2 regions of the Alteromonas sp. B31-7 genome follow, and region 2 is predicted to be linked to the other one. Evidence: predicted binding sites of a transcription regulator. Region 2 holds the regulator's gene; the other holds the start of a gene.
What was found. Region 2 encodes LexA, which represses DNA repair genes until DNA is damaged. Its sites were predicted from a motif close to TACTGTATNNNNATACAGTA; they were not measured.

Region 1 (16,738 bases), 1.7 Mb from region 2:
AGATGCTCCGTTGTGGCTCAATGCGCTTACCATTACTCGGTTGCCATGGCACTCCATTCGTAATGCCGCGTCAACCATCAGCAAACTTTGCAAGTTGTCTTTCGACTCAATTTCAGCTGACTCAAGCAATAACGCATTTGGCCGCTCTGCACACAGATGTGAAAACGCGGCAAGCGGGTCATCAATATAGTGACCAACCTGCTCAATCGTCTCCACTTTTCCTGGGACAGTTCCCAGTTCCGCTAAACTCATTTTTGCCACTCTCCAACTGCAAAAGAATAAAAAAAAGGCCCGTTAAAACGGGCCTTTTGTGTTTTTTTTACGCACCAAAGCGCACACCACCCGTTAATCGAGGGAGTGCCACCACCAAGTTGCAAGCTTAATTGCTGTTGTGATTGTCATTTGATGCATGAATAATCTCGTGTTTATGTCGAACTTTTTCAAACTTCGATAGGCATCGAGTTTGTTAATCCGTATACTCTACTATATAGAAGAAAACAATTTGGCCTTTGTGTCAACCCATTATTTGCATAAAAGTTTGAAAGTAGACCCTTGAAAATAGATTTACACAGTCATACAAAATATTCAGACGGACACCTTACCCCTAAAGAATTAGTGCTTAGGGCGCATACCATGCAGGTGGACGTTCTTGCCATAACCGATCATGATACGGTGGGGGGATTAGAAGAAGCACACCTTACCCAGGCATCACAGAAACGGCCCCTGCACATAGTGGATGGTGTTGAAATATCAACCAATTGGCATGGTTTTGATATCCATATTGTTGGTTTAAACGTAGATCGCAAACACAGTGCCTTTTTAGCCAATTTAGCCGGCCAAGCTCAAGTGCGACAAGACCGCGCCGAGCGCATTGCAGAAAAACTCAGCAAATGTGGGTTTGAAGGTGTACTTGAACGTGCGCAATCCCTCGCTGGCGTGGGGCAGGTAACTCGTGCGCATTTTGCCAGAGTGCTGGTGAATAATTATGGTGTTGCATCTATGGAGGCGGCGTTTAAAAAGTATCTGGGTAAAGGGAAGCGCGCCGCGGTTAAGGCCGATTGGCCGTCTATTGAAAGTGCAATTGCTTGGATACATCAAGCAGGTGGGCAAGCCATTTTAGCGCATCCAGCTCATTATGATATGACAGCTAAATGGCTGCGCAGATTGGTCGATTTGTTCGCTACCGCAGGGGGGGACGGCATTGAAACCGCGTTTCCAGGTATAAACAAAAGTAAACAAGAACTTATTAATGAACTCGCCAAAAGCCATGGTTTGTTAGCATCGGCAGGGTCTGATTTTCATTTTCCTTCGCGTTGGACAGAACTTGGCAAAAATTTAGGCATTAATAGCGCACTTACTCCGGTTTGGCACGATTGGCCCTATGTATCTGGGGCCGTAAATCAAAGCACGCCCCTCGCGTAAAGGAGAGCATTAGTATGAGCCAGTTTTTTTATATTCATCCAGAAAATCCACAACAAAGATTACTAAATCAAGCCTGTGAATTGATTCGATCAGGTGCGGTGGTGGTATATCCAACGGATTCGGGCTATGCCATTGGTTGCCAAATGGAAGACAAGCGCGCTTTAGAGCAGCTTTGCCGAATTCGACAAATTGACAAAGATCATAATTTCACCCTGATGTGTCGAGATATGTCTGAGCTTTCTATTTACGCAAAAGTGGATAACACCGCGTTTAGGCAAATCAAAAACAATACACCGGGGTCGTACACCTTTGTGTTGAAAGCCACCCGTGAAGTCCCTAAACGATTACAAAACCCTAAGCGTAAAACCATTGGTTTACGTGTGCCAGACAACGCCATAGCGTTAGCATTGCTTGAAACCTTAGGCGAGCCATTAATGTCTACATCGCTAATTTTACCGGGCAATGAAATGGCTGAGTCAGACCCTGATGCTATACGTGATAATCTTGAAAAGCAGGTGGGCGTTATTATTCACGGCGGGTACCTTGGTGAGCAACCAACCACGGTGGTAGACCTATCCGACGATGTACCTGTCATTTTGCGTCGAGGTACTGGAGATACAACCCCATTTGAGTAATCAATGGTGGTTTCAAATACGCTTCATTATGAAGGCATTAACGTGAGGATGAACAGGTGAGCGAAGTAACTACCACTGACGATGCAGTGTCTACCCCTGTTCAGCAACCGCTCCCTTTGGCTTTTATCAATGGCGAAGCCTTAATTGAAAAGCCCGAAGATTTGTTTATTCCTCCCGATGCCCTAGAGGTTATTCTAGATACCTTTGAAGGGCCATTAGACTTACTTTTGTATCTTATTCGGAAGCAAAAATTCGATATAACAAGTTTGCCCGTGGCTGTTGTAACCAAGCAGTACATGGAATATGTCGATGCCATGATGGCGTTAAAGCTTGAGCTCGCCGCTGAATATTTGTTAATGGCGGCAATACTGGCTGAGATAAAATCCCGATTGTTGCTCCCAAAACGAGAAAGTGACAGTGACGAGGAAGAAGACCCACGGGCAGAATTGATTCGCCGTTTAAAAGAATATGAGGTGGTGAAGCAGGCCGCGGAAGATTTAGACGAGCAACCCCGACTAGAGCGGGATATTTTTCTTACACAGGTTGATCTTGATGAGGGGATTGCCCCTGTGAGGGTGGATCCAGAGGTAAGTCTTGCCGAGATCGTCTTGGCATTTAGCGCGGCACTAAAAAGAGCTGCGGCGTTTGAACATCACACTATTGAGAAAGAAGCACTGAGTACGCGAGAGCGAATGTCTATGATTTTGAGCATGGTAAATCGAGAGGCATTTACGCCCTTAGACACGTTATTCAGTACTGATGAAGGGAAGGCCGGCGTAGTGGTTTCTTTCCTCGCCATTTTAGAGTTAGTAAAAGAACAACTAATAATTTGTATTCAGGCAGGTCCTTATGCGCGAATTCATGTAAAATTAGGCACGAATGAAAAAGATTAATACCACGCAACTTAAACAATTGGTTGAAGCTGCTATTTTTGTGGCCGATAAACCAATAACAAAACAAGAGCTTAAAGAAACTGTTTTAGCTGGATTTTCCGTAGCTGATAGAACCTTAAGCAAAGTTTTGAACGAGCTTAAGCTCGACTATCAGCCTCGTGGCGTACAACTTGTAGAAGTTAGTAGTGGTTTTCGTTTTCAATCGTTAGATGCGCTTAGCCCCTGGTTAAGCAATTTATGGCAAGAAAACGCGCCGCGTTATTCTCGCGCCATGTTGGAAACATTGGCACTTATCGCCTATCGTCAACCTATTACTCGTGGAGAAATTGAGCAAGTAAGAGGAGTAGCGGTAAGTAGCAATATTATGAAAACACTCACAGAACGAGAATGGGTAACCATTGTTGGGCATAAAGAAGTACCAGGGAGACCTGCGTTATATGCCACAACAAAAACCTTTTTAGATTACTTTTCGTTGACGTCACTTTCTGAACTTCCTAGTGCAGAAGCGTTTGAAACGTTAGCTGATAATTTAGATACCTACTCGTCGCTTAAGGTGTTAAATGAGGCACCGTCTGAAAGCTAGACCGTGCGACCGTAAACAAGCAAACAAAGAGTGAAATAACCCATGACTGAAAAGTTGCAAAAAGTGCTGGCCAACCAAGGGCTAGGCTCGCGACGAGAAATGGAACGTTGGATTGAACAAGGCAGAGTATCTGTAAACGGTACGCTTGCTACATTGGGCGACAGAGTCGACGGGTCTGCGCAAATTCGTGTAGATGGCCACCTTTTATCACGACAAACCGAACAGCCAGTATGCCGTGTGCTTATGTACAATAAGCCAGAAGGTGAACTGTGTAGTCGTCATGACCCCGACGGCAGAGATACTGTCTTCGATCGCCTGCCCGCGATTAGATTGGGGCGTTGGATCACCGTAGGGCGGTTGGATATGAACACCAGTGGTTTGTTACTTTTCACCAATGACGGTGAATTGGCAAACCGTTTAATGCACCCGAAATGCGAAGTTGAACGAGAATACGCTGTACGCGTATTTGGCGACGTCACTAACCAAACCCTTACGACGTTGCAAAAAGGCGTTCAGTTGGAAGATGGCGAAGCTAAGTTTTTGTCTATTACAGGTAAAGTGGCCCCTGTAGGGGCGGAAGACGAAAGCATGAATCGCTGGTTTAACGTTACCTTGAAAGAAGGGCGTAATCGCGAAGTCAGACGTCTTTGGGAATCCCAAGGTGTGCAAGTTAGCCGCTTGATAAGGGTAAAATACGGGCCTCTAGCGTTACAAAAACGTTTACCTCAAGGGGCGTGGGTTGAACTTGGGCTGGAGGACGTCAATGCTTTAAGAGGCATTGTGCAATTACCGGAAGAAACCCAGTCTATGATTAATGTTCGTCAAAATAAATTAGACCATGTTCGCTTAAGCCGTATGCGTCGCTCTGTTAAAAAGCACAAAGTGCGTAAAGAGCAAAAAGAGCAAGGTGTGAAAAAGCGGGTGGGGCGTAACACCAAACGTTAATTATCCACATTTTTTGGCGGTTTATTGTAAATGATAAACTGCCAAATAGTCTCCTAAGTCATTAATCATCTCGCCTTACCATTCTATAAGACCTTAAAACGCCTTCCCGCGCCTTACATCTATGATTACTTCAGGCGATCTCCACCTAGGCTTCATTCGTAGCAAAAGCAAGATACGAACATTTTCAGCGACAAGGAGAGATTTATGAAAGACATGCCACAGTTAGGAATGGGAACCTTTCGTTTAGAAGGGGATGAGGCGACTTCAGCGGTAACCTCGGCACTTAAGGTTGGATTTCGTCATGTTGATACTGCGCAATTCTATGATAACGAAGAGAACGTTGGAGACGCCATCAAAACAAGTGGTCTAGCCCGCTCTGAACTTTTCGTAACCACAAAGGTGTGGCACGAAAACTTAGGCAAAAATGCGTTTATTCCAAGTGTTCACGAAAGCTTGGCAAAGCTAAAGTTAGAGTATGTTGATTTACTTTTGATCCATTGGCCTTACCCTGGTGATGACTTAACCATGGAAGACTATTTGGGAAGCTTAAAAGAAGTAAAACAGCTTGGCTTAGCCCGCCATATTGGGGTATCTAACTTTACCATAGGCCAATTAGAGCAGGCTGAACGCATTCTAGGTGAAGGTGAAATTTACACCAACCAAATAGAATTACACCCGTTTATGCAAAATAGACAGGTAGTAGAAGCCTGTAGAGAGAAAGGTATAGGGGTAACGGCCTATATGCCGTTTGCCGTTGGTAAAGTCATGAAAGATGAAACCCTTAAAGCGATAGCGCTGGATCATGATGCTAGTCCAGCTCAAATTGTTTTAGCATGGATGGAAAAGCGAAAAATCTCTGCCATTCCTTCGTCTACTAGTGAATCTCATTTGGCACAAAATGTAGATTATAGCCGTGTGGTTTTAACCGCGGATGATTTAAAGCGTATTGACGATTTGGATAATGGCGATCGCATTGTTAACCCTGATTTTGCGCCCAACTGGGATTAAGGGCTTGTCACCCTTAGCCATGCTTTATTAAAACTTAAGCCGCGCCTTTACGTTAAAGGCGCGGTGTTTAAGAGGCGTCAGGATCAATCGTTTTGATGATTCGAGCAGGGTTGCCGCCAATAACTAGGTGACTACCAAAACTTTTCGTTACTACAGCACCAGATGCCACAACCACGTTGTTTCCAAGTGTCACACCAGGGTTGATCACTGCCATGCCGCCTATCCAACAGTTATCGCCAATAGTAATGGGTTTAGCAAACTCGACGCCGGTCGCACGCTGAGTGGGGTTAATGGGATGAGTAGCGGTATAGAGCCCGACTTGGGGGGCAAGCATGCAGTTGTCACCAATAGTGACGGGGGCAGCATCAAGAATGACACAGTTAAAATTGGCGTAAAAGCTCTCGCCAACAAAGATGTTTTCACCATAGTCGCACTTAAACGTAGATTCAATATAAAGACGCTTGCCTGTACCACCAAACAACTTTTTAAGCAGTTGGGTACGGGTTTTATGTTCACTTTGGCAGGTGCGATTTAATACATCGAGTTGTTGGCGACAGGCAACCCTCATCATTGTGAGGGTTTTATCTGAGGGGAAATACATTTCCCCCGAAAGCATTTTTTCTAATTCAGTCATAACTTACGATAACGGTGAAAATAGCCACTGACCTTACTGTTCAACATGGTAACTTTCAACTACTTTCTGGTGATGCGCTGGATTTTCAAAAACCAAGGAGACAGGACGGTTTAATATGATACTGCCATGAATCTTAACGGTTTTATCTATCGTTAATGTTGGTTTGTCATCGGAATCGAACCATTTAGAATCTGGCTTTTTATAGGTGATATCACCGAAGATAACACTCATAACTGAAAGATTAACATCGCCATTTAAGGTTTCAATATCTTCTTTCACCGTTACGCCAACTAAATTTATATCGCCGTTTACAGAAGTAATGCTGTTTTCTATCTGGCTGTTTTTGTGAAGGTTTATGTCACCGTTGACGGTGGCTATTCCTGCGCGCACTTGCAGGTGGTCGCCTGCGTTAATATCACCATTCACAATATCGATTGCGCGTAGATTCACGTGCTGTTCGATATCGAGATCCCCGTTGACGATGCTGACCTGCTCTGCGTGAGCGTGATGGTCTAAAGACACGTTACCGTTAACCGATGAAATTTCACCTGCATGCTCGTGTTCCTCCACATGAATATTGCCAAAGAGGCTGCTTAAGCCGTCTCCATTATTGGCTTTGGCGTCACCAACTTGAATGATACAGCCGGTTAAAAAAGTAGAAGAAATGAGCACTGCGGCCAGTAAGGTACGGTGATGAGACATGATTATTCCTATTTTATTATTTGTTCACTGAAAAGCACATGATGAGGTATGGCTCCTCGCACAGATGCTAAAACCAAGATGGATATTAGCCAAAGCTGTAAAAAAGTAACCACAAGTTGTGCCAAGTTATATAGTTCATATTATTCAATGGGTTACTGATATTTTTCCTCTTGTGAGAAATGCGGGTTAGTCAGGATGATTACGGAGTGGTCATTTTGACTAACTTATTGAGTTTTCAAATAACTTTCCTGTAGCCGTCTCCAGTACAAAAAGACAGATTGGACAGTCATAAGATAAATTGGACAGTCAAACGGAATTGGACAGTCAAAACAGAAGAAGAAAAAATGGGACAGTCAAAAGCACATATTGGACAGTCGCATGGGGTATTATTTGATGATTGTCCATATTTTGGTAACAGAGGTAGGATATTGTTATAGCGAATAATTTACGTAAAGGAGATAAGGGTGATTACCATTTACCATAACCCAGAGTGCGGCACTTCTCGCAATGTACTTCAAATAATAAGAGATGCAGGGTACAGCCCGCAGGTTATTGAATATGTAAAAGAAGGTTGGGATCGGGAACAACTCGATTATTTGCTAAGCGCGGCGGAGATAACACCAAGGCAGGCGCTTCGAACCACAAAATCGCCTGCAGACGCTCTAGGGCTTTTAGATGAATCAGTGACGGATGATGTTCTCTTTGAAGCTATGTTAGCTCACCCCATTTTGGTGAATAGGCCTATGGTTTGCATGTCAGTTGATGAATATGAGGTTGAGGCGACGAGAGTGCCAAAACGGCCGTCTCAAGAAGTGGTTGCCTTGTGCAGGCCTAGTGATGCTATTTTGGATATTTTACCTCTATGGCCAACGGGCCCTTACCAAAAAGAAGATGGTACGCTAATTATCGATACGTCAGGGCAGCGAGTTTTACACAAATAAATGAGTAGGTAGGTTAGGAGATCACAGTGCATCAAAAGCAAGTTCAGTTGCGAAAAGCAAAGCAGTTAGCATTGTGGTGTTTAGTGGTAGCCGGGAGTATTTTTGTCGGCACTATTCTGATACCGAAGTTTTTCCCAGAGCTCGCCAGTGCTTGGTGGCTTGGGTTGATAAAAATGGCCAGCGAAGCTGCATTGGTTGGTGGGCTAGCCGATTGGTTCGCGGTCACCGCCTTATTTAAGCCTATTCCTGCTAGATACCCCATTCCCCATACCAATATTGTGGCCAATAATAAGCGAGCAATCGCTGATAACTTATCCCTTTTTGTTAAGGATAAATTTTTTCACGCCACGGCAATTGAGAAGCTGATTAAAGAAAGTGATCCTGCGAAAGGCGCAGGGAGGTGGCTATCTAACGTAAATAACAGTACACGATTAAGTCGCTTCTTGTGTGATGCTTTAAGCGGAATATTGCGGGTGATTGACGACAAGCCGGTAAAAGCCTTTATCGCAAAAACGGCACATAAAGGGTTGAAGCAAATCGACTTACGGCAACTCATGGTCACTTCTTTAAATTCGGTAACAAAAGAGCGGCAGCATCAGGTTGTGCTCGATAAGGTTCTTGGCAAACTTGCCAGTTTAATGTCGCAGCCTAGTACGCAAGAGTATATTGCTGAAACCTTAGTGGCGTGGCTAAAGACAGAATATAGCCGGGTGGAAAAAATTCTTCCCTCAAGTTGGTTAAGTGAAAAGGGAGCACTTATCGCTGTTAAGGCCGTTTCCAGCATCCTTGACGATATCTATCATGACGCAGAGCACCCAATTCGACACGCTTTTGATGAACAGGTGCATGAATTTCTTTATGAACTTCAGCACAGCCCTTTAATGGAGGAAAAGGTTAACAGGTACAAAGCGCAATTGGTTTACGACCCCGCCCTAAACGGTTATATTCACAAAAGTTGGCAACGTTTTCACGCTTGGCTTCTGGCATCTTTAGAAGCACGTGAGGGGCTGGTAGAAACCAAGGTTTCTCGCTGGCTTCAAGAGTTGGGTATTAGCCTTACTGAAAACAGTGATTTATCACAGGCATTTAATACCCATATCGGCGAGGCGGCAAAATACATGGCACCAGAATTAGCTGATTTCTTAACCCGGCATATTAGAGATACCATCAACAGTTGGGATGAAAGAGAAATGGCCGAGCAAGTTGAACTTAATATCGGGCGAGATCTGCAAAAAGTGCGTATTAATGGCACCCTAGTGGGCGGTTTAATCGGTGCTATATTATTTGCGGTCGAGCGTCTTATTGGGAGTTAACGTGAAAACCAAGTTGTTGGCATTAACTTTACCTTTTAATCCGCCCTCTAGATTAGAGCGCTCTATACATTCAACCTTGTAGTGTTCACGATACAAAGCGGTAACGGTGTCTTCACTTACGCTAAACGGCGGCCCAGGCATGGCATTTTGGTCATATTCAAATGACACTATAAGTTGAGGAGCACATTGGGTGAGTGCCACTATATGTTGAGTATATTGTGCTCTTAAGGCCTCTGGTAGTGCCACTAAGGCAGCCCTATCGTAAACCGCGGATATTGGACCTATGTCGTTTTTCGTTAACGTGAAAATGTCACCCACAAAAACGGTTAACGTATTTTTCTGATAAACCTTGCCATGTGCAAATTCCCGAATGATTGGGATAACGCCCAATTCCTCAAATAGTTGCTGTATAGCAATTTCGCTTAACTCAGCGCCTATCACCTGGCACTGTTGAGATAGTAACCATGCAATGTCTCTTGTTTTACCACAAAGCGGTACAAAAATGCGTGGGGGCAGGGCAGGTGATGTATTCAATATCACATCGGCATATTTAACCAAAAATGGGTTACCTGTGGGTTCATGAAAGCCAATCTCATTATTTTGCCACTTACTGTGCCAGAAATTGTGTTCCATAGAATAACCTCACTGTGATGTAGTAAAACGGTAGAGCACAAAAAAGGCAGTTAAGTTAACTGCCTCATCGTTTATGTTAGTTGTCTAGAGGGACGTTAAATTCTTCAGATAGTTCAAAGTCACCTTCTACGGTATCTACTTTGTTATCGACGAAATTAATGGTCATTTGTTTTTGAAAATCTTCCCCACGCTTTCTCATACCTCTTTTCATGTCATACACATAATACCAAGTGTCATCATCAAAAGAGTCTTTAACCACCGGGTTTCCCAGTACATATTTGACTTGCTCTTTCGTCATGCCTACGCGTAGTTTTTTAACGTCCCGCTCATCAAGGAAGTTCCCTTGAGGGACATCAATGCGATAGATCCAGTTCGTACAAGCGGTAGAGGTTAGGGTAATGCCAAGTATTACTAAAAGATGTTGCAACTTCATGCGTTTTTAAGTCCAGTATTGCCTTTGTTAGTGCCTAAAGGTTTATAAAAATCTAAAACCTAAGCTATTTTATTGCAAGCGCGAAGGCATGCTACATTGACAACTATGACCAATCAACTGCATTTTAGTTCGATGATGCGCTTTTAAGTAGCTCTTTTGCGTTCGCTAAGGCTGATTTGGTGACTTTGTCACCAGCCAATAGGCGAGCCAGTTCGTCTATCCTGTCTTGCTTTGTTAGGGCTAGCATTTGAGTTTCTGTACTTTCACCATCGGTTAACTTGGTGACGAAAAGCTGATTGTGCGCTTGTGCTGCAACTTGAGGTAAATGTGTCACACACATGACCTGGTGAGCCTTTCCTAAGCGTCTTAATAAACCACCTACAATAGACGCCGTGGGGCCGCTAATCCCGGTATCCACTTCATCGAAAATCATCGTCGGCGTCGCATGGTTATCACTTGCTATAACCTGAATTGCCAAACCAATGCGTGACAGTTCGCCTCCTGAGACCACTTTTTCTAATTTGTCTGTTTCCTGGCCAGGGTTGGTAGACACGTTAAATTGCACAGTATCGAGGCCATAACTCACTGGTTTTTTCAGTTCATCGTATTCAACGTCGATATTCACTTTTGCATGGGGCATATTCATTTGTTGAATTTGTGCTTCAATTGCACTGGCTAACTTCGATGCAGCTATAGACCGGCTTTCTGAGAGCTTTTTGGTGGCCAGGAGATAAGCGCTGTGGCTTTGTTCAACCTCTAATTCCAGCGTACCTAGCAAAGTCTCTTGTTCACCCAGTGCAGTAAACTCACTGACCAGGGATTGGTGATGAGAAAACAACGCCTCAGGCATGACAGCGTGTTTACGCGCAAGCTCCATGGCTTTCGCGTACCTAGCTTCAACCTGCTGAAGGCGTAAGGGATCAATTTCTAATTGATCGCAATAACTTCTTAATTCACTGGCGGCTTCTTCAATTTGAATTGAAGCATCGTTTAACATGGATATGATAGGCGTTAAGGTTGCATCGTGCGCTTCTAGTTCGCCTAACCTTTCAATACTATTTTGAATGACTGAAAGGGCATTCCCTTCGTCACTTTCATACAAGTTGTACACACTGGTTTGAGCTTGTTCGAGTAAACTTTGGCCGTTGCTTAATCGCTTATGCTCTATTTCAAGCTCTTCAAACTCTCCTTGCTCTAAGGCAAATTCATCCAGCTCTTTGACTTGGTAAGTTAATAACTGCAGGCGATCCTCCCTTTGCTGTGCCTGCGCTTTAAGCGTTGTCAGGGTGTTTTGCTTTTGTTTCCACTGAGAAAATGTACTTTTTACTTCACTAAGCAAGGAGGAGTGCGACGCAAAACTATCCACTAATTGACGTTGATAATCTTCCTTAAGCAGCTGTAAATGGGTATTTTGGCCGTGAATAGCCAACAAAAATTGACCCAAGCCTTTAAGCTGTTGAAGCGAGGCAGGCACCCCGTTGATAAAGGCTTTAGAGCGCCCTTCTTTTGAAATAATACGTCGAATAAAGCAGCTGTTTTCATCTTCGTCAGAAGTGAGTTCATGCTCGTTAAGGAAATGTTTTGCTTTATGGTTATCGGTTAGCGAAAAATGGGCAATAATTTCTGCTTTTGCTGCCCCTTTGCGCACCGCATTAGCGTCGGCTCTTTCACCCAGACATAAACTTAAGGCATCAATAGCAATTGATTTACCTGCGCCGGTTTCACCTGTGATGGCGGTTAAGCCATTCTCTAGTTGTACAGATAACTGTTTGACAACGGCAAAATTTGAAATAGAAAGATGCGCTAACATAACCACACTCGCAAACGTTGAACATGATGATATATACAGTACGTGTAAATATATACAGTATTTCGCCAATGTAAAGTAAAAAGCGTTAGGCTGTGATAGCAAGTTAAAGCGATTATTTAATGAGCGCTTTTAAGATCAATGAGTTAGTTAATTGCTATGTAATAACAATAGAGAAAAAATTTTGCACAAAGGGGGAGTGATTGACGTTTCACTGCGGCTCTCTTTTCATTATTTCCATTTGAATAAGCAGCCCGCCTCGTGTCACAACACTTGCGCCATTAAGCACCAGTAATGGCCAAGCTATACTTATCGGCATTGTTAGTGCAAAGGCCAGCGTTGTCAGGTCTTTAATTAATATACTGCGAAATAGATGGCTAGATAAAGTTCCTACAGTTTTAGCTCGCCGTAACGTTAACCATTGATGCAGGGTACCTTGAACAAGAATCGCTGTAACAACAAGCATCAAGCCATTTGCGCCAAGTTGTGCAATACCTTCATAGGGTCGAAAAAGCATAGAAACTAAGCCTAGCGTTAATGCGCATAGGGCAGTTATAAATACCCATTTTACAGTGCGGTTATGCCTGTCTTGCCATATTCTAAAAAGAATAAGCAAAATTAAGATTAAGGCGCCGAGTCGGGTCCATACCAAGTAGTGATTAAAGGGGCTAATCGCGATGCCGAATATAAAGTTAGCGTAAAATGCGAAAAAACTAGAGGCAAATTGGTTAGTCGATAGGCTCGCCGTTGCCTTTCCTATTTCTCTTTTTTTTCGTTCTATCACTAGCCATTGATGCGCAAGCCCATACCAAGTGAGTAAAAATGCACAGGCACTTAGCGTTCCAAGAAGGTGATATAACATACAGTGAGAATCATCTAACTAAAATGTAGAAAGGTGGGGGAATGATGACGGAAAATAAAGATAATTGCTATCTTAAGCGGTGAAGAATAGTGCGGTTTAGCACCGTTTGTCTCCGCTAAATATTCGTGATTGGAATACGTAATAGAAAGCGGAAACCATAGGTTTCCGCTTCCAAACGACGTTGCTTTTTCGTCTTTTGATTATTGACTCAATTCGCCGCTGCCAGACTCAATGTGCGCGCGAACAAACCACTGAAATTGCTCTAAATCAGCCAGTTGACCCGTCACCATATCTTCAGAAACGGGGTCAATGTCGCCAAGACGCTCAATGGCAGTTCTATGATCACCATTAACGCCCTCATAAACTTTATCCAGCGCTTTTAAGTGATCAAGTACTAATCCCTTGCCTAGACTGTAATCTTCCCAACTTCGACCTTCTACGATAGCCTTAGGTGTGCCCTTAGGCACCCCGCCTAGGGTGGCTATGCGCTCTGCAATGGTATCTGTCATTCCTCTAACAGCGTCTACTTGAGGGTCTAGCATTTCGTGGACGCCGATAAAATTAGGGCCCACTACATTCCAGTGAATGTGTTTTAAGGTAAGTTGAAGATCAAGCAGCGCCACTAGGCGGTTCTCAAGAACCTCGATAGTTTTTGATGCGGTTTCATTGTCCATACCTGGGGCAGTAAATTTAATTTCACTGTTACTCATAACATCTCCTATATATCGATTATTGCTCCACACAAAACCGCTATTTCGTCCAGCGTCGCGATCTATTATTACGCGAGCAGGCCTGTGCTAATGAAAGCGACCTTGCCGACGACAGACGCAGGAAACATTCACAATTTTGTGTGTAAGAATCTTACTTAGCAGAGTGCAACCCATATGCCGACTAACTTAAAAAAAGGGTAAGTTACCGATATGAAAGGGAAATTGGGGATGTATTAAAAAATCTTTAGATTTCAATGTGATAGATTTTGAGAAAAAGGTACGGAGTTTTGTAATGGGGCGTGTAATAAATGCAGAGTCACCCGTCTGGAACTTAGGCGGGAGACTCAGTGTGCTTTAATAAAGTTTACTTCCCCATCCCAGTTTTTTACGTAGAACGTTGAAATAGCTGTAACCCTTTGGATGCACTAAGTGCAATTTGTCTGCGCCCTTATTAATGCGAATTTCGTCGCCGGGGAGAACGGGCAGTACAATATGGCTGTCGCAACTTACCTGAAGGGAGTCACTATTCACTTTCGACACTTTCATAGAAACTTGGCTATCAGCGTCTACCACAATGGGGCGACTGCTAAGCGTATGCGGAAACATAGGAACTAAGGTTAGCGCGTCGAGCTTTGGCATAATGATAGGGCCGCCAGCCGACAATGAATAGGCGGTTGAACCAGTGGGCGTGGCAACAATGAGGCCGTCGCTTCGTTGACTAAACACAAATTGATCATCAATGTAAATTTCAAATTCCATCATGTGTGCAACTTTGCCATGATGCAGCACCACTTCATTCACCGCCGCGTTATTACTTTTCAGCTTTTCATGGCGATAAACGCCGACTTCTAAAAGAAACCGTTCTTCAACCACGCATTGTCCGGCAAAGATTAAGTCGAGTTGCTGACTTATTTCATCTGGGTGTATATCGGTCAAAAAGCCAAGATTGCCACGATTTACACCTACAACATGTATGTCGAAGCGGGCTAATACGCGGGCAGCACCTAGCATGCTACCATCGCCGCCCACCACCACGGCTAAGTCGGCCTCTTTGCCAATCGTGACGAGGTTACAGCTTTGTAGGTTATCTGTGTCTAGCTCTTTAGCTATACTTTCTTCCACCAGCAATTTACAGCCTTTTTCAAGTAGATAATCGGCGAGTATATTTAGGCTATCGTGGGTAGCCGCGTGCTGAGGTTTTCCAATTAGAGCAACGGTTTGATAGGGCATACAGTGCTAATGTCCTTCATTTCCAATGGATTGGACATTAGCACAGGTGTTTAACAAAAGAAACGCATTACCGCGCCGTCCAGCCCCCATCCAGTGCTATTGCTTGCGCAGTAATATTACGCGCACTGTCTGACATTAAAAATAAAGCGGTATCAGCCAATTCATCAATTTCAATAAACTGTTTTTTGGGCATAGGTTCTAACATGATTTTATTAATCACGTCATTTTCTGTTAGGTTATTTTCTTTTGCCTGCGCTGCGATTTGTTGCTCCACCAATGGGGTTTTTACGTAGGCAGGGCAGAGGGTGTTAATGGTGATGTTGCTGTCACCGGTTTCGAGCGCGAGGGTTTTCGCAAAGCCGAGCAGCCCGTGTTTGGCCGAGACATAGGCAGACTTATAGGGTGACGCCACAAGAGAGTGAATAGAGCCAATATTGATTATGCGGCCAAAGTTGTTTTCACGCATGGCGGGTAAAAATGTTTGAGTCAATAAGGCGGGGCCCACCAGCATAATATTGATAAGTTTCTGCCATTTATGGGCTGGGAAGTCTTCTAATTTAGCAACGTGTTGAATGCCTGCATTGTTAATAAGCACATCGACATGCAGCTCGCCTAATTTATCGGGTAAGGCGGAAACGCGTTGGGCGTCGCATACATCTACCGCAACGGCACGTATGTTGGCGCTACAGTCAACACCTTGTTGCTCACACTCGTTAATTAGCCGCGATACCGCCTCTTGTGCTGCGTGCTCGTTAATATCGGCGATAACAACATAATGGCCGTTCAACATCATGGACTTCGCGATGCCATAGCCAATACCGCTAGCGCCACCGGTGACGAAAACTGTGCGTTTATTCATTTGGGGTCTCCTTCATTTTGGCGCCTTCTGCCTCAAAATGACGTGCGCTTCCCCCTTCGTGATTTAGCGACTTCAGCATCTGGGTTACCGCTTTAATTTGTTCGCCATCACGGTTAGCGTAATCTGATGAGGTGTAGCCCCACCAGTCCCAACATCCTTGGGGGTTTAGCGGCATAAATAACGACTTTTTCGTCTGCGGGTACAATACAACAATGTTATTATCATCCGCCCAAGTATTGATTCCCGTTTGAGTCACATAGGCATTGCCCACCGCATCGGCGTATTGGTTGCAGCCATGAAAACTAATATGTGCTCGACAAGGCTCCCCACTAGCACAATTTTCCGGCACATAAACGAAAGCCTCTTTGGCTAATGTGCTGGCGTGTCCTCCAGAAGACGCGTGTTGATCAATGGTGTAAAGTGCGCCCGAAAGCTGATCGTCTGGCGAATTGAGATCGCCCACCAAATGAGAAAGCATCGCGCCCGCAGCGTCATAATTGCACTTTCCAATATAAGGTGCCTTTGATGTTTGGCAATCGCCTCCGTTTTTTTGCGTAGGGAATAGGTGCGCGGTAGGCTTATCATTCACGTATTTTATGTTGTTTTCGTCTACCCACGCTTGGTATTGTTCGTAGAGGCGATCACTCACTTTACGAATAACGCGAGTGTCTTTGGTTCCATGGTAGAGCCAAACTTTCGCGGCATGAAGGTTTTCTAGTGGCGCAATTTTTCCCTGTTCTTCGTACGTTTTAGCGTGTTTATTTAGCGCAACGATATCAATGGGCGACGCTAGTTTGTCAACACACTTCGCCAGCGCTTGGGTAATATCACCTTGAGCACAATAATAGGGGCCTGCTGCCAGTACGCCCACGCCAGTCACCCAATCACTGTGGGCCAGGTGAAACTGTGTCGCCATATACCCGCCAGAAGAAAGTCCTGACACAGTGACGTTTGTCATATCAAGAGAAAGTGGAGGCGGCACCGTGTTGTCTTGTGCCACACTTGAAGGTGTCATCGTCCACAATGCAATAAGAGAAGTTAAAAGTGGTGCGTTTACTTTCATAACTATTCCTTTCTTTATTCGCTTTCTAAGAAAGCACGTATGCGTTCGGCTTGAGCATGAATACC
Region 2 (16,738 bases):
GTGAGCTTAAAGGCGTGCGAGATGCAACAGAGCACGAAGCTGGCGAACACTCTTATTACTAACCGCCATTCAGCGCAATGAGAGACGTAAATACAAGCTGGCAACGTTTTAAAATCGGGCTATCGATTTTCGTTGTCGGCGCTGTATGTTTGCTGCTTTTAAGCCAATATCACATTGTTATATACCTATTTTCTCTAGCCACATTGTTTATTGGCTTTGCCTTCGCCATGTATGGCTATGTAGGTATTTTTCTCTCTCGTTTTTCCTCCTTAAAAAGTAAAAAGCCCCCTGATGACATTTAACAGTTTCTCACGTATCGTAAATATCCCTTATTGATAAAGCGTGCTCTTTGACGGCCAATTCCCCTAGCCCTTGAGCCATCGCAAAGAGGAAGGCCACCAATGAAAACACTTGGATTAATTGGCGGGATGAGTTGGGAGTCTACCGTCTCGTATTATCAATTTATCAATCGCGGAGTGAATCACCAATTAGGTGGCTTACACAGCGCTAAACTTTGTCTTTACAGTGTCGACTTTGCCGATATTGCGCGATACCAGCACGATGGGAATTGGAAAGGTGCTGCTGATATTCTCATTAGTGCAGCGAAAAGCTTGGAAGCCATGGGTGCTGAGGGAATCGTTATTTGTACCAATACAATGCACAAGGTGGCTAACATTGTACAGAACGCGATAACCATACCATTACTTCATATTGCAGATGCCACCGGCGAAAAGCTGAAAACCGATGGCGTCAAACATGTAGGGCTATTGGGGACAGCGTTTACCATGTCAGAGCGCTTTTATTCCTCACACCTCACTGATAAATTCGATTTAAATGTTCTTACCCCAACGACAGATGAGCAAACAACTGTTCATGAAATTATCTACAATGAATTATGTAAAGGTGTCGTTTGCGAGGCCTCCAGAAATTGCTATATCGAGATTATAAATAACTTAAAGCAACGAGGCGCGGAGGCAATCATTTTGGGATGCACTGAGATTGCTTTACTGATTTCTCAGACCGATACCCCACTGCCTTTGTACGATACCACGCAAATTCATGCGGATGCGGCAGTGGCATTCGCCATCACTTAATCGACTTATGCTTTGAAGGAAGCAAGGACACCCCATGAGCCCAGAAGAAACTGGACAAGCCTATAATAGTATTACCCACTTATGGACGTCTGAGGAATTTAATCGCAGCAATGGCATGAACGCATTAGAGCAAGCGCTAGCCTATTTACCCCAGCTCCCTAAAGATGCGAAAGCCCTTGATGTTGGTTGCGGCTGCACCTGCCGCTTTTATCCGCGCCTGGCTGAACAAGGATTATCGATAGAAGGCATAGATGTGTCATCTGGCATGCTTGCCATTGCACAAAAAAACTACCCCGAAGCCACCTTCACCCACGCCGATATTTGTACCTATCCCCTCAAGCCAAACACTTATCACTTTATAATGGCCTGGGATAGCATTTGGCATGTCCCGTTAACTCAACAACCGCCATTAATTAAAAAGCTGAGTGATGCATTGGCGCCTAATGGCGTGTTTATTTTTAGTTTTGGCGGCGTTGAAAGCGCGGGTGAACACTACGATAATTATATGGGCCCTAGGGTTTACTATGCTTCTCTTGGGATTCATGGTTTTATTGAACTAGCAATGCAAACAGACTGCATCATTAAACACCTCAATGTGGGAAAAGGGGATGAACCTCACAGTTTTATAGTGCTTCAACGTAAATCTTAGCAAAATCGGTAGGGCAAGGCGCTTAAAATTGGGTTAGTTTGATACTGGTTTAGTCATTCACCTAACTGAGTAGCGAATAAGTACTTTTTATGAATCCCCTATTTCAACGACTGGTTAACGTTGCCGAAGCCATAGAGAGAGAGCCATCTCTTGCCAGTGATTTACAGGCCCTTAGCGACGTTGCAGCATTATCCCCCTTTCATTTGCACCGGCTTTTTGCCTCGCACTTTAATCAAAACATAGGGGCTTATGGCAGGAAAGTACGGGTATATCGCGCCGCTTATCAGTTGGCATTTCGAAATGACATTCCTATTTTAACCGTGGCGTTAGATGCTGGCTTCTCAAGTGCAGAAGGTTTCGCCCGCGCGTTTAAGAAGCTTTTCGACGTCGCGCCATCCACATTTCGAGCACAACCTCAATGGGAGTTACTGCATCAACGCTTTACTCCTTTATCATCCCTTACCGTCCATAGAGGAAACCCCATGAATAACCCACCGTTCTCTGCTCAACAGGTCAACGTTCAACACTTCCCTACCATCCCTATTGCCGAATGGGTACATCAAGGCCAACCCAATTTAGTGCTGAAGACCGTAAAATCCTTCATTGACTGGCGCAAACAGGAAACCTTACCGCCCTCTGCTTATCGCACCTTCAACGTGCTTTATGATGACCCTAATGCCACCCGCGACGAAGACTATCGTTTTGGCGTTGCATGTGAAATTCCGCAAGAAAAGACGATTGATCACAGCAACATTGAAAAAAAACACATTCCAGCTGGCCTGTGCGCGACAGTGAGGCTTATCGGCGATGACAGTCAAATTGGATCCTATGTGCATGAATTATATGCCTCGTGGCTGCCTAGTACCCTTTTTGTTTTGCGAGACTTCCCAATATTTATAGAGCGTGTCCGCTTTTACCCAGAGGTGGGGGCAGCCGATGCTATTACCGACATCTACTTACCCATAGAAGAAGCACAATCGAAGTAAGTTTTTCGTTATTCAGTCAGGCGTTGGCGTTTGTCTAAGCGAGCAAACACCCACGCTAAGCTGATACCTCGGGCAAACAAAAAGCCCAACAAGGCATACCATAAACTGATATTGCCAAGTGCTTGAGTTACGTACCAAAGAGGGAAGAAAACCCCTAACGCGCTAAATATCATGGTATTTCGCATCGCTGCCGCCTTGGTCAATCCGACAAAAACGCCATCGTAAAGAAAGCACCAGTGAGCAAGCAGGGGTAAAACGATCATCAGCGGTAAATAGGCGACTGCTTGAGAGACCAAGTGCGTATGCGTAGTAAGGGCACCAATAATAGATTCACCCGCCACGTAAAAAGTCATCGCGTAGAGAATCGCAAATAGGCTTGACCACACTAGCCCTTGATAGGTTCTGCGTTTTATTTCACGGGCATTATGTGCACCTTTTGCCTCGCCAACTAGCGCTTCTACAGCATAAGCAATACCGTCTAGCCCCAACGCAATAAGCACGAAAAATTGCATCAATATGGCGTTAGTGGCGGCTGCCGTCTCGCCAAATCTTGCGCCTTGAATAGTAAGAAACGCCAAACAGCCTTGCAGTGCTAAATTTCTTAGCAGCATGTCGCCATTTAGTTTCATGAGTATTTTTCGGGCGGCTTTGTTGAACCAAGAGGGCTGAGGAGTAATGCCCAGGGTGAGTTTCATTGCCACAATTAAGGCGAGAATCGCCATGGTGTACTCTGCCATTACGCTCGCTAGAGCAACACCGGACACCGACAAATCAAACCCGTACACAAACAGCATGTCTAACCCTGCATTGAGAAGGTTCCCCACCACTTGGATGGCCAGCACGGTACGTGTTTTTTGTTGCCCTACTAACCATCCAATAAGGGCTAAGTTCAACATGGCGGCTGGTGCGCCCCACACCCGTACATTGAAGTAAGCGGTTAAGTGGCCCTGTACATCATCGGCCGGATTAGAGAGCGCGATGCCCGCGTGCAAAACAGGCATCTGCAGCGCCCACAGCATTAAGCCTAAAAGCGCCGCAACCAGTGCGGTTTGCCATAACACTTTGGCCGAGGCTAGCTTTGCATTTTGCTGACCTTTAGCCTGCGCGCTAAGACCTGTAGAAGACATGCGAAGAAAGCCACACACCCAGTAGATTTGCGTAATAATCAGCGCCCCTACAGACGCGCCCGCTAGCATAGCGGTAGATTGCATATGACCAAGCACAGCAGTATCCACTAAGCCTAACAAAGGTGTGGTAACATTCGCGATGATCATAGGCACGGCCAATGCAATAAGGCGGGTATTGTCTTGCCAAAAGCGCTTTTGTTGGCGCGGTGTTTGCTGTTGAATTTGCTGAGCATGTTGCTCAGTCTTTTGGTTTTGGTGCATTAACCTTGTGCCCAATAGCCCTTATCCGGTAAGGGTGAGAAAATTAAACAGGAATAAAAAATGAAGTGTATCACGCTCTTTTCTCTCTGCGCTTGTCTTCGTTCAACCTACGCCATACTGATATTACTGCTTGCTAGTACTACTGCAGTGTCAGCCGCAGATACGCCCGACAACAGTGTGTTAAAACACAATACCGTGATATTGCTTTATCATCATGTTTCAGAAGAAACGCCCGCGAGTACCAGTATTAGTCCCGATACGTTCGAGTCACATATGGCGTACCTCAGCAAGCACCATACTGTAATCGCATTAACCCAAGCCGTTGATGCCATTACTGGCGGTGCCAGTTTGCCTGAGAACAGCGTGGTAATTACATTTGACGACGGCTATGCGAATATTTTACATAATGCCCATCCAATTTTAGCCAAATACGGATTTCCGTACACCGTATTTATAAATCCAAACGAAATAGGGGCTCATCGTCAGCAGCTAACTTGGCAACAGGTCGACGCTATGCACAACGAAGGCGTCACCTTTGCGAATCACACGCTAGATCATATTCATATGTTGGATAACAGCCAAACAAATACACACTGGCTAGCAGATGTTTGGCAAAATGTTGAACAGGCAGAAGCCACTTTAAAAGACAAAGTAGGCGTCTCACTTCAGTATTTAGCATACCCTTTTGGTGAATTTAACGAACCGCTAGCAGCTCAAGTCAAACGCGCAAATTATATAGGCTTTGGCCAGCATTCAGGCGCAGTAGGCCCGTTAAGTGACACCAGCGCTTTACCTCGCTTCCCTGCTGCCGGCCCTTATTCCAATCTTGCCACGTTAAAAACCAAGTTAAAAAGTATTGCCATGCCGGTGGTTAATAGCACCGTGGTGAATCCAGCGTTAACGTCTCACACTCCGCCGGCATCAGTGACATTAACCATTGGCAATGCAGATACGGGGTTAGATATTGCTTCAGATGTCAGCATTACACAAACACAGTGCTTCTTTGGTGGAGAAAAAATCTCGACAAAAACCAGCTCAAATAAAATTACCTTTTACCTAGAAACTCAATTGCCCACCGGGCGCTCGCGAGTGAACTGTACTGCCCCTTCAAAGGCTCACAGAGGCAGATATTACTGGTATTCTCAGCCCTTTTTTGTGGCTAACGAACAGGGACGTTACCCGGATTAAGGCGACACAGTCGACAGTAAAGCTACACGTTTAAAGAAAAGCGAACAAAGCCACTATTTACCGCCAATTCGCTAAAATTAAGCCGTTGATAGAAGCGAATGGCGGGAATGTTCGACAACTGCACATCCAACACGATTGTCTGTTTTTTCAGTGTGCGCGCGTGAGTAAGCATGTGCGCTATCATAAAGCGGCCGATACCTGTTTTTCTATGCGCTGTATCCACCGCGATATGCCCAAGCATGAGTTCATGTGGTGTGGGCGGAACTAGCCCAACAGACACCGCTTGATTGCGCATGAGTACAAGCATAGATTCATCGAGGGAGTAAAAGGTGGTAATGCTGTCTAAGGTGGCGCGGTCAAATGCGCTCCCTAGCTTGGTATGCCAGGCCGTTACCACACCGACAACGTTATTATCCTTCACAGCTACCCAATGGTTTTGACAACCATACTGGCCTTGCGCTTTACACCATGCATGATGCAGAAAAGCGCGCGTCTTTTCCTCGTCTTCGTCGCCGAAGATAGAGACTAATAATTCGTATGCGGCCGACAGAATTAGAGGTACAGCCGATGCCGCGTCTGTTGGCACGCCCTTTCTTATAGTTAATGTCATACTACTTTGTAGAGGTAATTACAGGCATATCAGCAAGTATTTGCTGTGCATCACTAATTGATAACGTGCCAATTTCTCGTTTAGGTTTAAAACGACCCAGCACTTCTCCGGTTGGGTTAACAAGTACAACCGACGCACTGTGATCCACCAGATAATTAGGATTATCTGTACTCTCAGCTATAGCGTACATCATGCCAAGGCTTCTCGCGAAAGGAAATAAATCTTTGTGTTCACCTGTAAGCCCAATAAAGTCTTTATTGAAGTAACGAACATAATCGTTAAGACGTGCAGGCGTGTCTCGCTTAGGATCCACAGAGACAAACACAACCTTGATAGGGTGAGTCGTATCTAACGCTTGTAGCTGAGGATAAATGCCATTTAATTCGGCCATTGTGGTGGGGCAAATATCTGGGCAAAAAGTATAACCTAAAAACAACAAGGTCCATTGCCCTTTCAAATTCTCTTCTGTAAAGGGAGCTTCATGGGTGTCGAGCAGCGAAAAAGGGGCAACCGTACGAGGCGTGGGATAAGGCTGAAAATACTGAACTTGCTTCACATCGTGAGATGGCGGGGCAATATATATTGCCCCTATAATGCCTGCAACCAGTGCAAAAAATGCAACAATTCCTACGAAAATGCGTTGATTCATAAACTTAATGGTACATAGTGATCCAAGAGTAATATCACAAACAATACCATGAGATGAATAATAGAAAACCTAAAAGTTTGCATCGCCGTTTGGTTAGTCGGTGCAAATTTGAGTTTTAACGCGTAATACAAGAAACCGCCATTAAGCATAGTTGAGCCAATTAAATAAATGAGGTCACTCATGCCGATTAAATATGGCAGTAAGCACACAAGGCTCAGCAGCACTGTGTATAAAAGGACAGAGGTTTTGGTAAATGCGACGCCATGGGTGACGGGCAACATGGGAATCTTCGCTTTCGCGTAATCCTTCTCCCTATGGATGGCTAATGCCCAAAAATGTGGTGGTGTCCAAGTAAACACAATAAGCACCAACAACAGAGCATGCGAATGCACTTCGCCGGTCACCGCCGTCCAACCTAACAAAGGTGGGGCGGCACCCGCCAACCCACCAATAACGATATTTTGTGGAGTAGCACGCTTCAGAAACATGGTGTATACAAAGGCGTAGCCCACTAAGCTTGCGAGTGTTAGCCAGGCAGTTAACATATTGACCCATAACGCTAAAATGGCGAACCCAACCACTGCCAAACATACCGCAAACACTAACGCGTTAGGAATACTCACTTTTCCTTTCGCCACTGGACGGTTAAAAGTTCTTGCCATCATGCTATCAATGCGATGGTCCACCACATGGTTAATGACTGCCGCCGATGCCGACAGCATCCCAATCCCTAATAAACCCGCTAAGAGCACAGTGGTCTCTACCCATTGAGGCGTGGCCAAGCACATCCCCACCAATGCCGTTAACAAGAGGAGCATAACCACATTGGGTTTCGTTAATTCGTAATAGTCGCGCCAAGTGGCGGCTTCGTAGCGTGCTGAACGTGATGATATAGATAAAGATTTAGCCATAATGACCTCGTAGCCTACCGGCGTTTAACGAATAAGAAGAAGACGGACGTGAACTGAATAAACGATGACTAGCCTGTAAAGTGTGAACTTTCCACGTTAATCCCACTAAACAGAGCAACAAAATAGCGGCCACAGCATTGTGTGCCACCGCCACAAAAAGGGGTAAACTCAATACGACATTACTTACCCCTAACGCCACTTGAGCACAAAGCGCAGTTAGCATTACGCCTACGCCTTTTTTTAACTGCCCTGAAGCACTGTGGCGCAAACAAAGTATGGCGAAGAGCAATAAATAGGCAGAGGTGATGAGTGCGCCTGCGCGATGAACAATATGCATGGTCATCCTTTGCCCATAGTCGTGCGCACCGTATTCATAATTATCAGCTTCCGGAATCGTATAGGCACCTGAAAAATCCAGACGCTGCTGCCAACCGTCTTCACATATGGGCATATCGGTACATGCTAACGCAGCGTAGTTCGCAGACGTCCACCCGCCCAATGCAATTTGAGCAACGAGAATCATCACAGCCAGTGCACTGGCGAAGCCTAACTGGCGCAATCCCTTGGGCTGAGTCACTCGGCGATGTTCGCCGGAAGAGGGAAGGCGCAAGTAAAGTAAATAGAGACAAGCAATGACACTAAACCCCCCTAATAAATGGCCCATGACCACCACGGGTAAGAGATTCAGGGTGACTGTCCACATACCTAACACCGCCTGAAAGGTAACCAAAGCTAGCAGGAGCAAGGGTAACTTAACCGGTGTGCCTTCCTTTCGCTTAATCACCGCCAGTGTGGCAATGGCTAAAATGCACAACCCCAATGCCCCCGCAAAATAACGATGAATCATTTCATTCCACGCTTTATGCGTTTCCACTGGGCGATGGGGAAACGCCTGATTGGCGGCATCAATTTTCGCCTCCGAGGTCGGTACGGTCAAATGACCGTAACACCCCGGCCAATCAGGACACCCCAATCCAGCATCAGTCAAACGGGTATAGGCACCCAATACAATCACTACCGCGGCCAAAAACAAACTAAATAGCACTAATTTTTTCATAGTCTTCACCTAGCCAATACGTGAAAGCTTTAGCAACTTTTTCATGTCGGCCAGTATGTTGCGACTCTCCATAACCGCCACGTCTTTATCGTCATCCATTTGGTATAGCAACACCGCATTGTTTAAGGTATCGACTATATATACCTTGCTATCGAGTAGTGGCGTGTCTGGTTTTTCAGAGAGTGGCTTAACCACAACATTGGGGTAATCCTTTGCCCAATCGAATGAGGTGGTATCGCTGTTGGCCGTGACAAATACCACGGGTTCTGCGCGACTAGACTCCCGCCCTAATGCAAGCCACACTTGATTGATACTAAAAAGCGCGTTCTTACATGCTTGATCGCAGTCAGTGGGCAACACATACACGAGTCGCCACTTAGGTTTACTGTCCTGCACCATGCTAGAAACATTAATGGTAGGTTGTAATAACTGCCCTTTGTTAGTGGCTGCTTGCTCAAACCAGCCGTGGTCTAAAGCCAGCTTTGCCAGAACTACAGGAAGCACAAACACAGTCACCATTAGGATGAGGGTTTTCTTTGACGCTTTATTACTCATGGCTTGATTCCTTTTTAACAATAGCAAGGCCACCCACCACTACCGCTGCAACTGCAAGGGCAAACCATTGAATGGCATAACCAAGGTGTTTTTCTGGAGGCATGACAACAGGTGTGTAACGACGCAAAAAGACGCTATCTTCACCGGTTAACTCGATAACATAGGGTTGCAGTTTTCTGTCTAGCATCTGCTGAATCCGCGGTATAGACACTTGCTGCACCAGCGCGGGAAAGGTTTGATTAACAGAAGCTGGGTCGCGTACAAAGGGATTAAGACTCGGCTCACTAACTTTCCCTCTTAAATGAGACTCACCTGCCGCCACCTCCACGATAGGTAGAGTACGGGTTAAATTCGGTGCTGCCACCCAGCCAAAATTCACCAGTATCCAGCCCACATTGGTCAGTACCGGGGCAATCACATCAAACCCAACTTGACTATCAACCACTTGATTATCCACCAAAATAAGATGCTGGTTATCGACGTTACCGGTGAAATTAACGTCCACATCTCGGGGGTCGTTCAGCTGCAAGGCGGTTAATAAACCAACGGTTTCTTTTTGTTGCTTTTCCGTTATGCTATCCAAACGTTGTTGCTTTTGAGCCATGCGCTGTAACTGCCAAAAACCCAGAGAACTCAACGCAATGACGACAATAAGAATAAACGTTGCAGCAAGCCAAATCCCGGGAGTACGTTGTGTCATCAGCAACTCCTCCCGCTTACTGAGAGGTCATAATGCTGATTAAAATTGTGTTATTTGCTTTAGTTCTATACATGGTGGTAAACCTCTTTTTAGCGATGCGGGTCATGATTAAAAATGACCACAAAAAAGGGCCAATGAGCAAATACATTGGTCGCAGAGTGCTCACGTCAGCCATTATTGTGATTGTTATCTTGCTGGCCATAAGCACCGGATTAATTACGCCAAACCCTCGTCCTTATTAAGGACGTATAGCGCTACAGCACATACACAAACAAGAAGAGCATGACCCACACCACATCGACAAAATGCCAATACCAACTGCCTGCTTGAAAGGCGAAATGGTTTTCAGGGGTAAAGTGCCCTTTAAGCACACGGAAAAACAGCACAATAAGTATTAGAGTACCCAAGGTAACGTGCATGCCATGAAAGCCTGTAAGCATAAAGAAGGTATTGCCATAAATGCCCGACTGAAGGGTAAGCCCAAGATCACGATATGCGTGGATATATTCTTCAACTTGCAGGAACAAGAAACCCATCCCCAATAAAATGGTAATACCCAACATGACGGTAAGCTGCTTGCGTTTGTTTTGTTCTAAACCCACATGTGCAAAATGTAAGGTTATGGAGGACACCAGCAAAATGACCGTATTAATGGTAGGCAAGCCAGCGGCACTCATGCGCTCTGTGGTTATGCCACCAGGGGTAGTCGTTAAGGGCCACATAGCTTCAAAAGTAGGCCACAATACTTCATTGGTCATGGCATTGTTTGATGCGCCTCCCAGCCAGGGCACAGCAATAAAACGTGCATAGTAGAGCGCGCCGAAAAATGCAGCAAAGAACATGACTTCCGAGAAAATAAACCAACTCATACCTTGGCGATAGGAACGGCCCAGTTGATCGCTGTACAGGCCTGACATAGACTCATCAATTTGGTTTTTAAACCACCCCACCAACATCACCAATAATACGGCGATGCCAGCAAGTAAAATATGCCCACCGTAACCCGACTCACCTTTGGTTGATTCAATCACATAGTTTCCCGCCCCTACCGCAATGAGGAAAAGGGCAACTGCACCTACTATAGGCCAAGGGCTTTGCGCAGGTACGTAATATTTTTGATACTCTTGTTGCATCATGCTCTCCTTATCTCAGCTTAGTTACTTTCCAGTTTCAGGCTGAGGGACAATAAAGGGGTTCTGTTTTGGTTTGAGGTCGCCCGCTCTGGCGGTGACGTCATAAAGGGTGTATTGCAACGTAAAATAGGTAATGTCTTCTGGGAGTTGAGGATCCACATAAAACTGCATGGGCATATACGCCTCTGCCCCGGCTTCTAAAGGTTGTTGATTAAAGCAAAAACATTCCGTTTTGTTTAAATACAAGGCCGCGGTGCCAGGCGACACAGAGGGAATAGCTTGCGCGACTATATTTGTTGAAGCGGGATTTCTTACATAGAAATTAACGGTACTCAATTCCCCCGGATGAACGTTTACCCGAGCGGTTTCAGCTCTGAATTCCCACGGCATACCCGTATTAGTCCGAGTGATAAACTCCACCGTGACGTGACGGTTTTCATCTATTTCTATGGACTGATAAGAGGCTGCTGAGTTCTCCGTTTTACCATTAATGCCAGCAATATCACAAAATACATCGTAGAGGGGGACTAAGGCGAAACCAAACCCAAACATACCAACCACAATAATCAGTAATTTAACGACCATTTTGTTGTTTGCGTTTGCCTGAGTCATGATTTCGCCCCTCTCGTCTTATTTCACTGTGGGAGGTGTTTCAAACGTGTGATAAGGCGCTGGAGATGGGATTTCCCATTCTAGTCCTTCGGCGCCTTCCCATACTTGGTTTGACACAGGCTCACCTTGTTTCTTACAAGCCTTAATTAGCAGGGCCAAGAAAATAAGCTGTGACAAACCAAAGGCGAAGCCCCCTAAGCTAATCCACTTATTAAAGTCTGCAAATTGCAATGCATAGTCGGGTATACGGCGGGGCATACCTGCCAAACCTACAAAATGCATAGGGAAAAAGAGCACATTGACGGAAATTAAAGAGCACCAAAAATGCCATTTCGCCAATCCTGTGTCGTACATTTTGCCAGTCCATTTCGGCAGCCAGTAATACACCGCCGCCATGATGGAAAACACAGCTCCCGTCACAAGAACATAGTGGAAATGCGCTACCACGAAATAGGTGTCGTGATACTGGAAATCCACAGGCGTAATAGCCAGCATTAGCCCAGACAAACCACCGATAGTGAACAACACGATAAACGCAATGGCGAACATCATCGGTATTTCGAAGGTAAGTGACCCACGCCACATAGTGGCCACCCAGTTGAATACTTTAACGCCGGTGGGCACCGATATAAGCATAGTGGCGAACATGAAAAACATTTCCATGTAGACTGGCATACCCGTGGTAAACATATGGTGAGCCCAAACCACAAACGACAGTAGCGCAATGGAGGCTGTCGCGTAGACCATAGAGGCATAACCGAAGAGTTTCTTGCGAGAAAACGTCGGTACTATCTGCGAAATAATGCCAAATGCAGGCAAAATCATAATGTAAACTTCTGGGTGACCAAAGAACCAGAAAATGTGCTGGAACATAACGGGGTCGCCACCGCCGGCTGCATCGAAGAAACTTGTACCGAAAAACTTATCCGTTAGTACCATGGTAACAGCGCCTGCCAGGACTGGCATCACAGCAATCAACAGAAAGGCGGTGATAAGCCAAGTCCATACAAACAAAGGCATTTTCATCCAAGTCATGCCCGGCGCGCGCATATTGAATATGGTAACAATCACGTTAATCGCACCCATAATGGAGGAGATACCCATGATGTGTACCGAAAACACAAACAAGCCCGTTGAATCGTTGCTGTAAGTGGTAGAAAGTGGTGCGTAAAACGTCCATCCAAACGCAGGACCACCGCCTTCCATAAATAGTGAACTTAACAGAATTAAGAAGGCACCCGGAAGTATCCAAAAACTCCAGTTATTCATGCGTGGTAACGCCATATCTGGAGCACCAATCATCATAGGTATTAGCCAGTTTGCCAAACCGGTAAATGCCGGCATGACAGCCCCAAATACCATGATGAGGCCATGAACTGTTGTCATTTGATTAAAGAAGTTCGGTTCTACAATTTGTAATCCAGGCTGAAATAACTCAGCGCGGATCACCATGGCCATGGCCCCGCCGACTAAAAACATAATAAAAGCGAACCACAGGTATAAGGTACCTATGTCTTTATGGTTGGTGGTAAATAACCACCTCGTTATTCCTTTAGGGATGTGATCATGGTGATCATCGTGTGTGTCAGTCGCCGCAGAACCCGGCGCGATAATATCGGTAGCTTTACTCATCATGCGCTCCTAGTTTCCGTTGGCCACGTCGTTAACATCTTTAGCTTGCACCATATCCCCAGTGTTGTTCCCCCATGCATTCCTCTCATAGGTCACCACCGCAGCAATATCTTTTAAGCTCAACATTTTTCCGAACGCCTGCATGGCAGTACCGGCTTTTCCATGCAGCACGATATTGATATGTCCTTCTTGATCTTCCAGAGCCATCTTACTGCCCTTGAGGGCGGGGAATACGCCAGGTAAGCCTTCACCATTAGGCATATGACAAGCGGCACATGTGGCGTTATATACCCGCTCTCCCTCTCGCATAAGCTCATCCATAGACATGTTCATAGACAACAAGCGTTGCTCTTCTTCTTTTGCTCGAATTGCCATGGCCTCTTGTTCGGCCATCCAGGCATCGAACTCTTCGGGGGGCTTAGCAATAACCACTACCGGCATGTAGCCATGGTCTTTTCCACACAGTTCCGCACACTGACCACGGTATATGCCTGGTTCATTCACTTTTGCCCAAGATTCGTTAATAAACCCTGGGTTAGCATCTTTTTTAACGGCAAAATCAGGCACCCACCAAGAGTGAATGACATCGTCGGAGGTAATTAAGAAACGGACTTTTTTCCCTGTAGGGATAACAAGAGGGCGGTCCACCTCAAGTAAGTAGTTTTTACCTTTATCAAACTTGTTTTCTATTTGTTCCCGCTGGGTCGCCAGCAGAGAATAAAACTCCACATCTCTGTCTTGGTATTTGTAGTGCCACTTCCATTGAGAGCCTGTAACGACGACTGTCAAATCGGCCTCGCTGGTATCTTCCATAGCAATCAGGGTTTTGGCGGCGGGAACCGCCATGAAGATAAGAATGAGAAAAGGCACTATGGTCCAAGCAATTTCCACTTTGACATTCTCATGAAAGTTGGCTGGCTTGGCACCGCGAGATTTACGGTGTAGGTACATAGAGGCAAACATAACACCAAACACCACCACCGCAATTGCCACACAGATGAAAAACATCAACATGTGTAAGTCGTAAACCTGGCCGCTAATGTCTGTGGCGCCGTAACGCAAATTAAGAGAGGAGTTTTCACTCATCTCGCTGTCGGCAAATATAGCAGTAGAAAACAGTATACTGGGTATACTTGCCCCCAGCGCGACCAGTCGGGTTATGTGTCGTTTCACTCAGCACCTCCGTAATGGCAGAATTTTTGACGCAACATGTGCGTGCGTTACCCCTGCCTCGTGGTTTTTTGTAAACGAACTCTATCTTTCACTACTTTCCAATCACACAATGATTGTAAAATTAAGTTAGAGCCATTGTTATTATTTTGTTAATCACAGTATAAGAATTGCGCAATAAAACCGCTACGTCTAGTCTTTTCTCAGAAAAAACCATTAAATTGCTCATTTATTGATCAGCAAGATAGGTAAAAACCCGTTGTGCGGGCGAGGTGGAAAGGCGTTTAGGGCAACGTTAAAAGGCTGTTTGAAACGGCTATTTAGAACAAGTTGTTTTTCAAGAAAGGCAAACATAAACTCAGCAATCAGACACTAACAGCATTTATGTGGATGTTTTCAAACATAAACCGAAGACATTCAGGCGGAAGGTATAGAAAATGAAAATAGGCACATTTCCCATGCTTTTCTTTTTCTGTGTGTACGCGTACTCAAAGTACAAAGCGGTGTTTGATTAGGGTGTTATCCACCAATCGCAATGAGATAGGTAACAAAAAAGCGACCTAAAGGTCGCTTTTTCATCAAACAGGATGAATCTTACATCCAGTCAGCATTTCTAATTACGCCAACGGCAATACCTTCAATAGAGAAAGGTTCAGAGGCAAGATCGACTTTTATGGGTGAAAACTCTTCGTTTTCAGCATGCAAAAGCACTTCACGACCGCGTTTTTCAAGACGCTTTACCGTAACATCTTCATCCACTCTGGCGACCACAACCTGGCCATTGTGCACGTCGGTGGTTTTGTGCACGGCAAGTAAATCACCGTCCAAAATACCGATATCCTTCATACTCATGCCATTAACACGCAGTAAAAAGTCGGCCTGAGGCTGAAATAACGCAGGGTCTACTTTGTAATGAGACTCAATGTGCTCTTGCGCAAGAATAGGCTCACCCGCAGCAACACGACCAATAAGGGGAAGCCCTGCTTCTTCTATCGATTCTTCTTCAAGAGGAATATTTAATTTTATTCCTCGAGACGTACCAGGAAGAATTTCGATGACCCCTTTACGAGCAAGGGCTTTCAAATGTTCTTCAGCTGCATTCGCTGAACGAAACCCCAACTGACGTGCAATTTCTGCACGGGTTGGCGGCATGCCAGTTTCTTGCATGGTAGTTTTTATAAGCTCAAGAACTTCCGTTTGTCTAGCTGTGAGTGGGCGCATAAAAGACCTGTCTGTCTATACAGTTCCTGTAAGTATATACACCTACATATAAATGGCAAGCAGCAAAACAAATTAGTGGCATGATCAAAAAAGGCAACCTCGTCACTGAGGTTGCCTTGTTGAAGGGGCTAACCGATGATTAAAAGCTGTACTGTAAACTAATACGTGCGTTTAACGGTTCACCCGTTGAGATGTTGTTATCGTTATGTGCTGATGGGAAGTAATCCTCATCAAACAGGTTTTCTACGTTAAGTTGGAACTTCAAGTCCTCGCTATAGTTGTAATACACAGCCGCATCAACCCGAGTGAAATCAGGCAGAGTAACACTGTTACTTAACGAGGCGTATTGCTCAGATTGATAAATTACCCCTAAGGCAACCCGCCACTGTGTGTTCACTTGATACTGGTTCCAAACGGTAAGCATATGCTCGGGTAGCTGCGCAAGATCTCGGTTTGCAAGTTCACCGTCACTAATACGACCCATTTCTTGCCCATCTAGATTGCTATACCCTGCATTGATAGTCCATTTTTCACTAAGCGAACCCACCACCTGAATTTCGTATCCCGAGGTTTCAGTACCGGTCAGTATTGACGCTTCTGGATTGTTAGGATCCTGCGCTGTGCCGTTTTCTCGTTCCACTTCAAACGCAGCAGCGGTCACGCTTAAACTGTCTGATACATTCCACTTCACACCAATTTCTTTATTTTCAAATTCTTCAGCGTCTAAGGCTTGAGAAGTAAGCGAAAGGGTTAAGAATTGATCTCCCGAGCGTGGCAGAAACGATTTGCTATAGCTTGCGTACAAAGACACTGATTCGGCTGGCTTATAAATCACACCGGCTCGAGGAGATACCTGAGAGTCTGAGCTCGTTAATAATCCATTGTTACCATCGTCCGCGCCATTATTCACTTCGATGGTATCCACTACATCTATGTCAAAGTTGTCATAGCGTAGGCCAGCAACCACGATCCAGTGATCACTGAGCTTGATTTCATCTTGCAAAAATACTGAGGTAAAAGTGACATCTGAGGATCTGTCGCGAACCGCATCGGTTAACGTCATCTCTGGAATCACTAGTGGATCAGAAAACCCAAAGGTTACCTGATCATCTTGGCTATCAGCGAAAAACGCATCTCGACGATCGTTAGCGGTTTCTTGATTACCATATTCCACACCGGTTAA

Region 1: recN (DNA repair protein RecN) is a predicted target of LexA. The motif match lies at 11,993-12,012, and genes of this name have one in related genera.

What each region holds. Positions count from the first base shown of each region.
Region 1 is NZ_CP065233.1:2,821,338-2,838,075, reverse strand. It holds gene IUA53_RS12210 (anthranilate synthase component 1) at 1-252, opposite strand, end outside; gene IUA53_RS12205 (PHP domain-containing protein) at 553-1,422, shown strand; gene IUA53_RS12200 (L-threonylcarbamoyladenylate synthase) at 1,437-2,057, shown strand; gene IUA53_RS12195 (segregation and condensation protein A) at 2,114-2,950, shown strand; gene scpB (SMC-Scp complex subunit ScpB) at 2,937-3,533, shown strand; gene rluB (23S rRNA pseudouridine(2605) synthase RluB) at 3,576-4,478, shown strand; gene dkgB (2,5-didehydrogluconate reductase DkgB) at 4,683-5,486, shown strand; gene IUA53_RS12175 (sugar O-acetyltransferase) at 5,554-6,120, opposite strand; gene IUA53_RS12170 (hypothetical protein) at 6,154-6,822, opposite strand; gene IUA53_RS12165 (arsenate reductase family protein) at 7,287-7,763, shown strand; gene IUA53_RS12160 (DUF445 domain-containing protein) at 7,790-9,076, shown strand; gene tmpT (thiopurine S-methyltransferase) at 9,044-9,709, opposite strand; gene IUA53_RS12150 (outer membrane protein assembly factor BamE) at 9,786-10,142, opposite strand; gene recN (DNA repair protein RecN) at 10,267-11,952, opposite strand; gene IUA53_RS12140 (hypothetical protein) at 12,161-12,811, opposite strand; gene dps (DNA starvation/stationary phase protection protein Dps) at 13,012-13,521, opposite strand; gene nadK (NAD(+) kinase) at 13,876-14,751, opposite strand; gene IUA53_RS12125 (3-hydroxybutyrate dehydrogenase) at 14,819-15,610, opposite strand; gene IUA53_RS12120 (extracellular catalytic domain type 2 short-chain-length polyhydroxyalkanoate depolymerase) at 15,603-16,673, opposite strand; gene IUA53_RS12115 (E22 family MetX-like putative esterase) at 16,688-16,738, opposite strand, start outside.
Region 2 is NZ_CP065233.1:4,502,684-4,519,421, forward strand. It holds gene nfuA (Fe-S biogenesis protein NfuA) at 1-62, shown strand, start outside; gene IUA53_RS19710 (aspartate/glutamate racemase family protein) at 402-1,094, shown strand; gene IUA53_RS19715 (class I SAM-dependent DNA methyltransferase) at 1,129-1,743, shown strand; gene IUA53_RS19720 (AraC family transcriptional regulator) at 1,833-2,729, shown strand; gene IUA53_RS19725 (MATE family efflux transporter) at 2,738-4,003, opposite strand; gene IUA53_RS19730 (polysaccharide deacetylase family protein) at 4,178-5,305, shown strand; gene IUA53_RS19735 (GNAT family N-acetyltransferase) at 5,328-5,915, opposite strand; gene IUA53_RS19740 (SCO family protein) at 5,917-6,564, opposite strand; gene cyoE (heme o synthase) at 6,561-7,475, opposite strand; gene IUA53_RS19750 (COX15/CtaA family protein) at 7,468-8,532, opposite strand; gene IUA53_RS19755 (hypothetical protein) at 8,542-9,087, opposite strand; gene IUA53_RS19760 (SURF1 family protein) at 9,080-9,787, opposite strand; gene IUA53_RS19765 (DUF2909 domain-containing protein) at 9,820-10,029, shown strand; gene IUA53_RS19770 (cytochrome c oxidase subunit 3) at 10,042-10,923, opposite strand; gene IUA53_RS19775 (cytochrome c oxidase assembly protein) at 10,945-11,532, opposite strand; gene ctaD (cytochrome c oxidase subunit I) at 11,551-13,164, opposite strand; gene coxB (cytochrome c oxidase subunit II) at 13,174-14,250, opposite strand; gene lexA (transcriptional repressor LexA) at 14,929-15,555, opposite strand; gene IUA53_RS19795 (TonB-dependent receptor) at 15,695-16,738, opposite strand, start outside.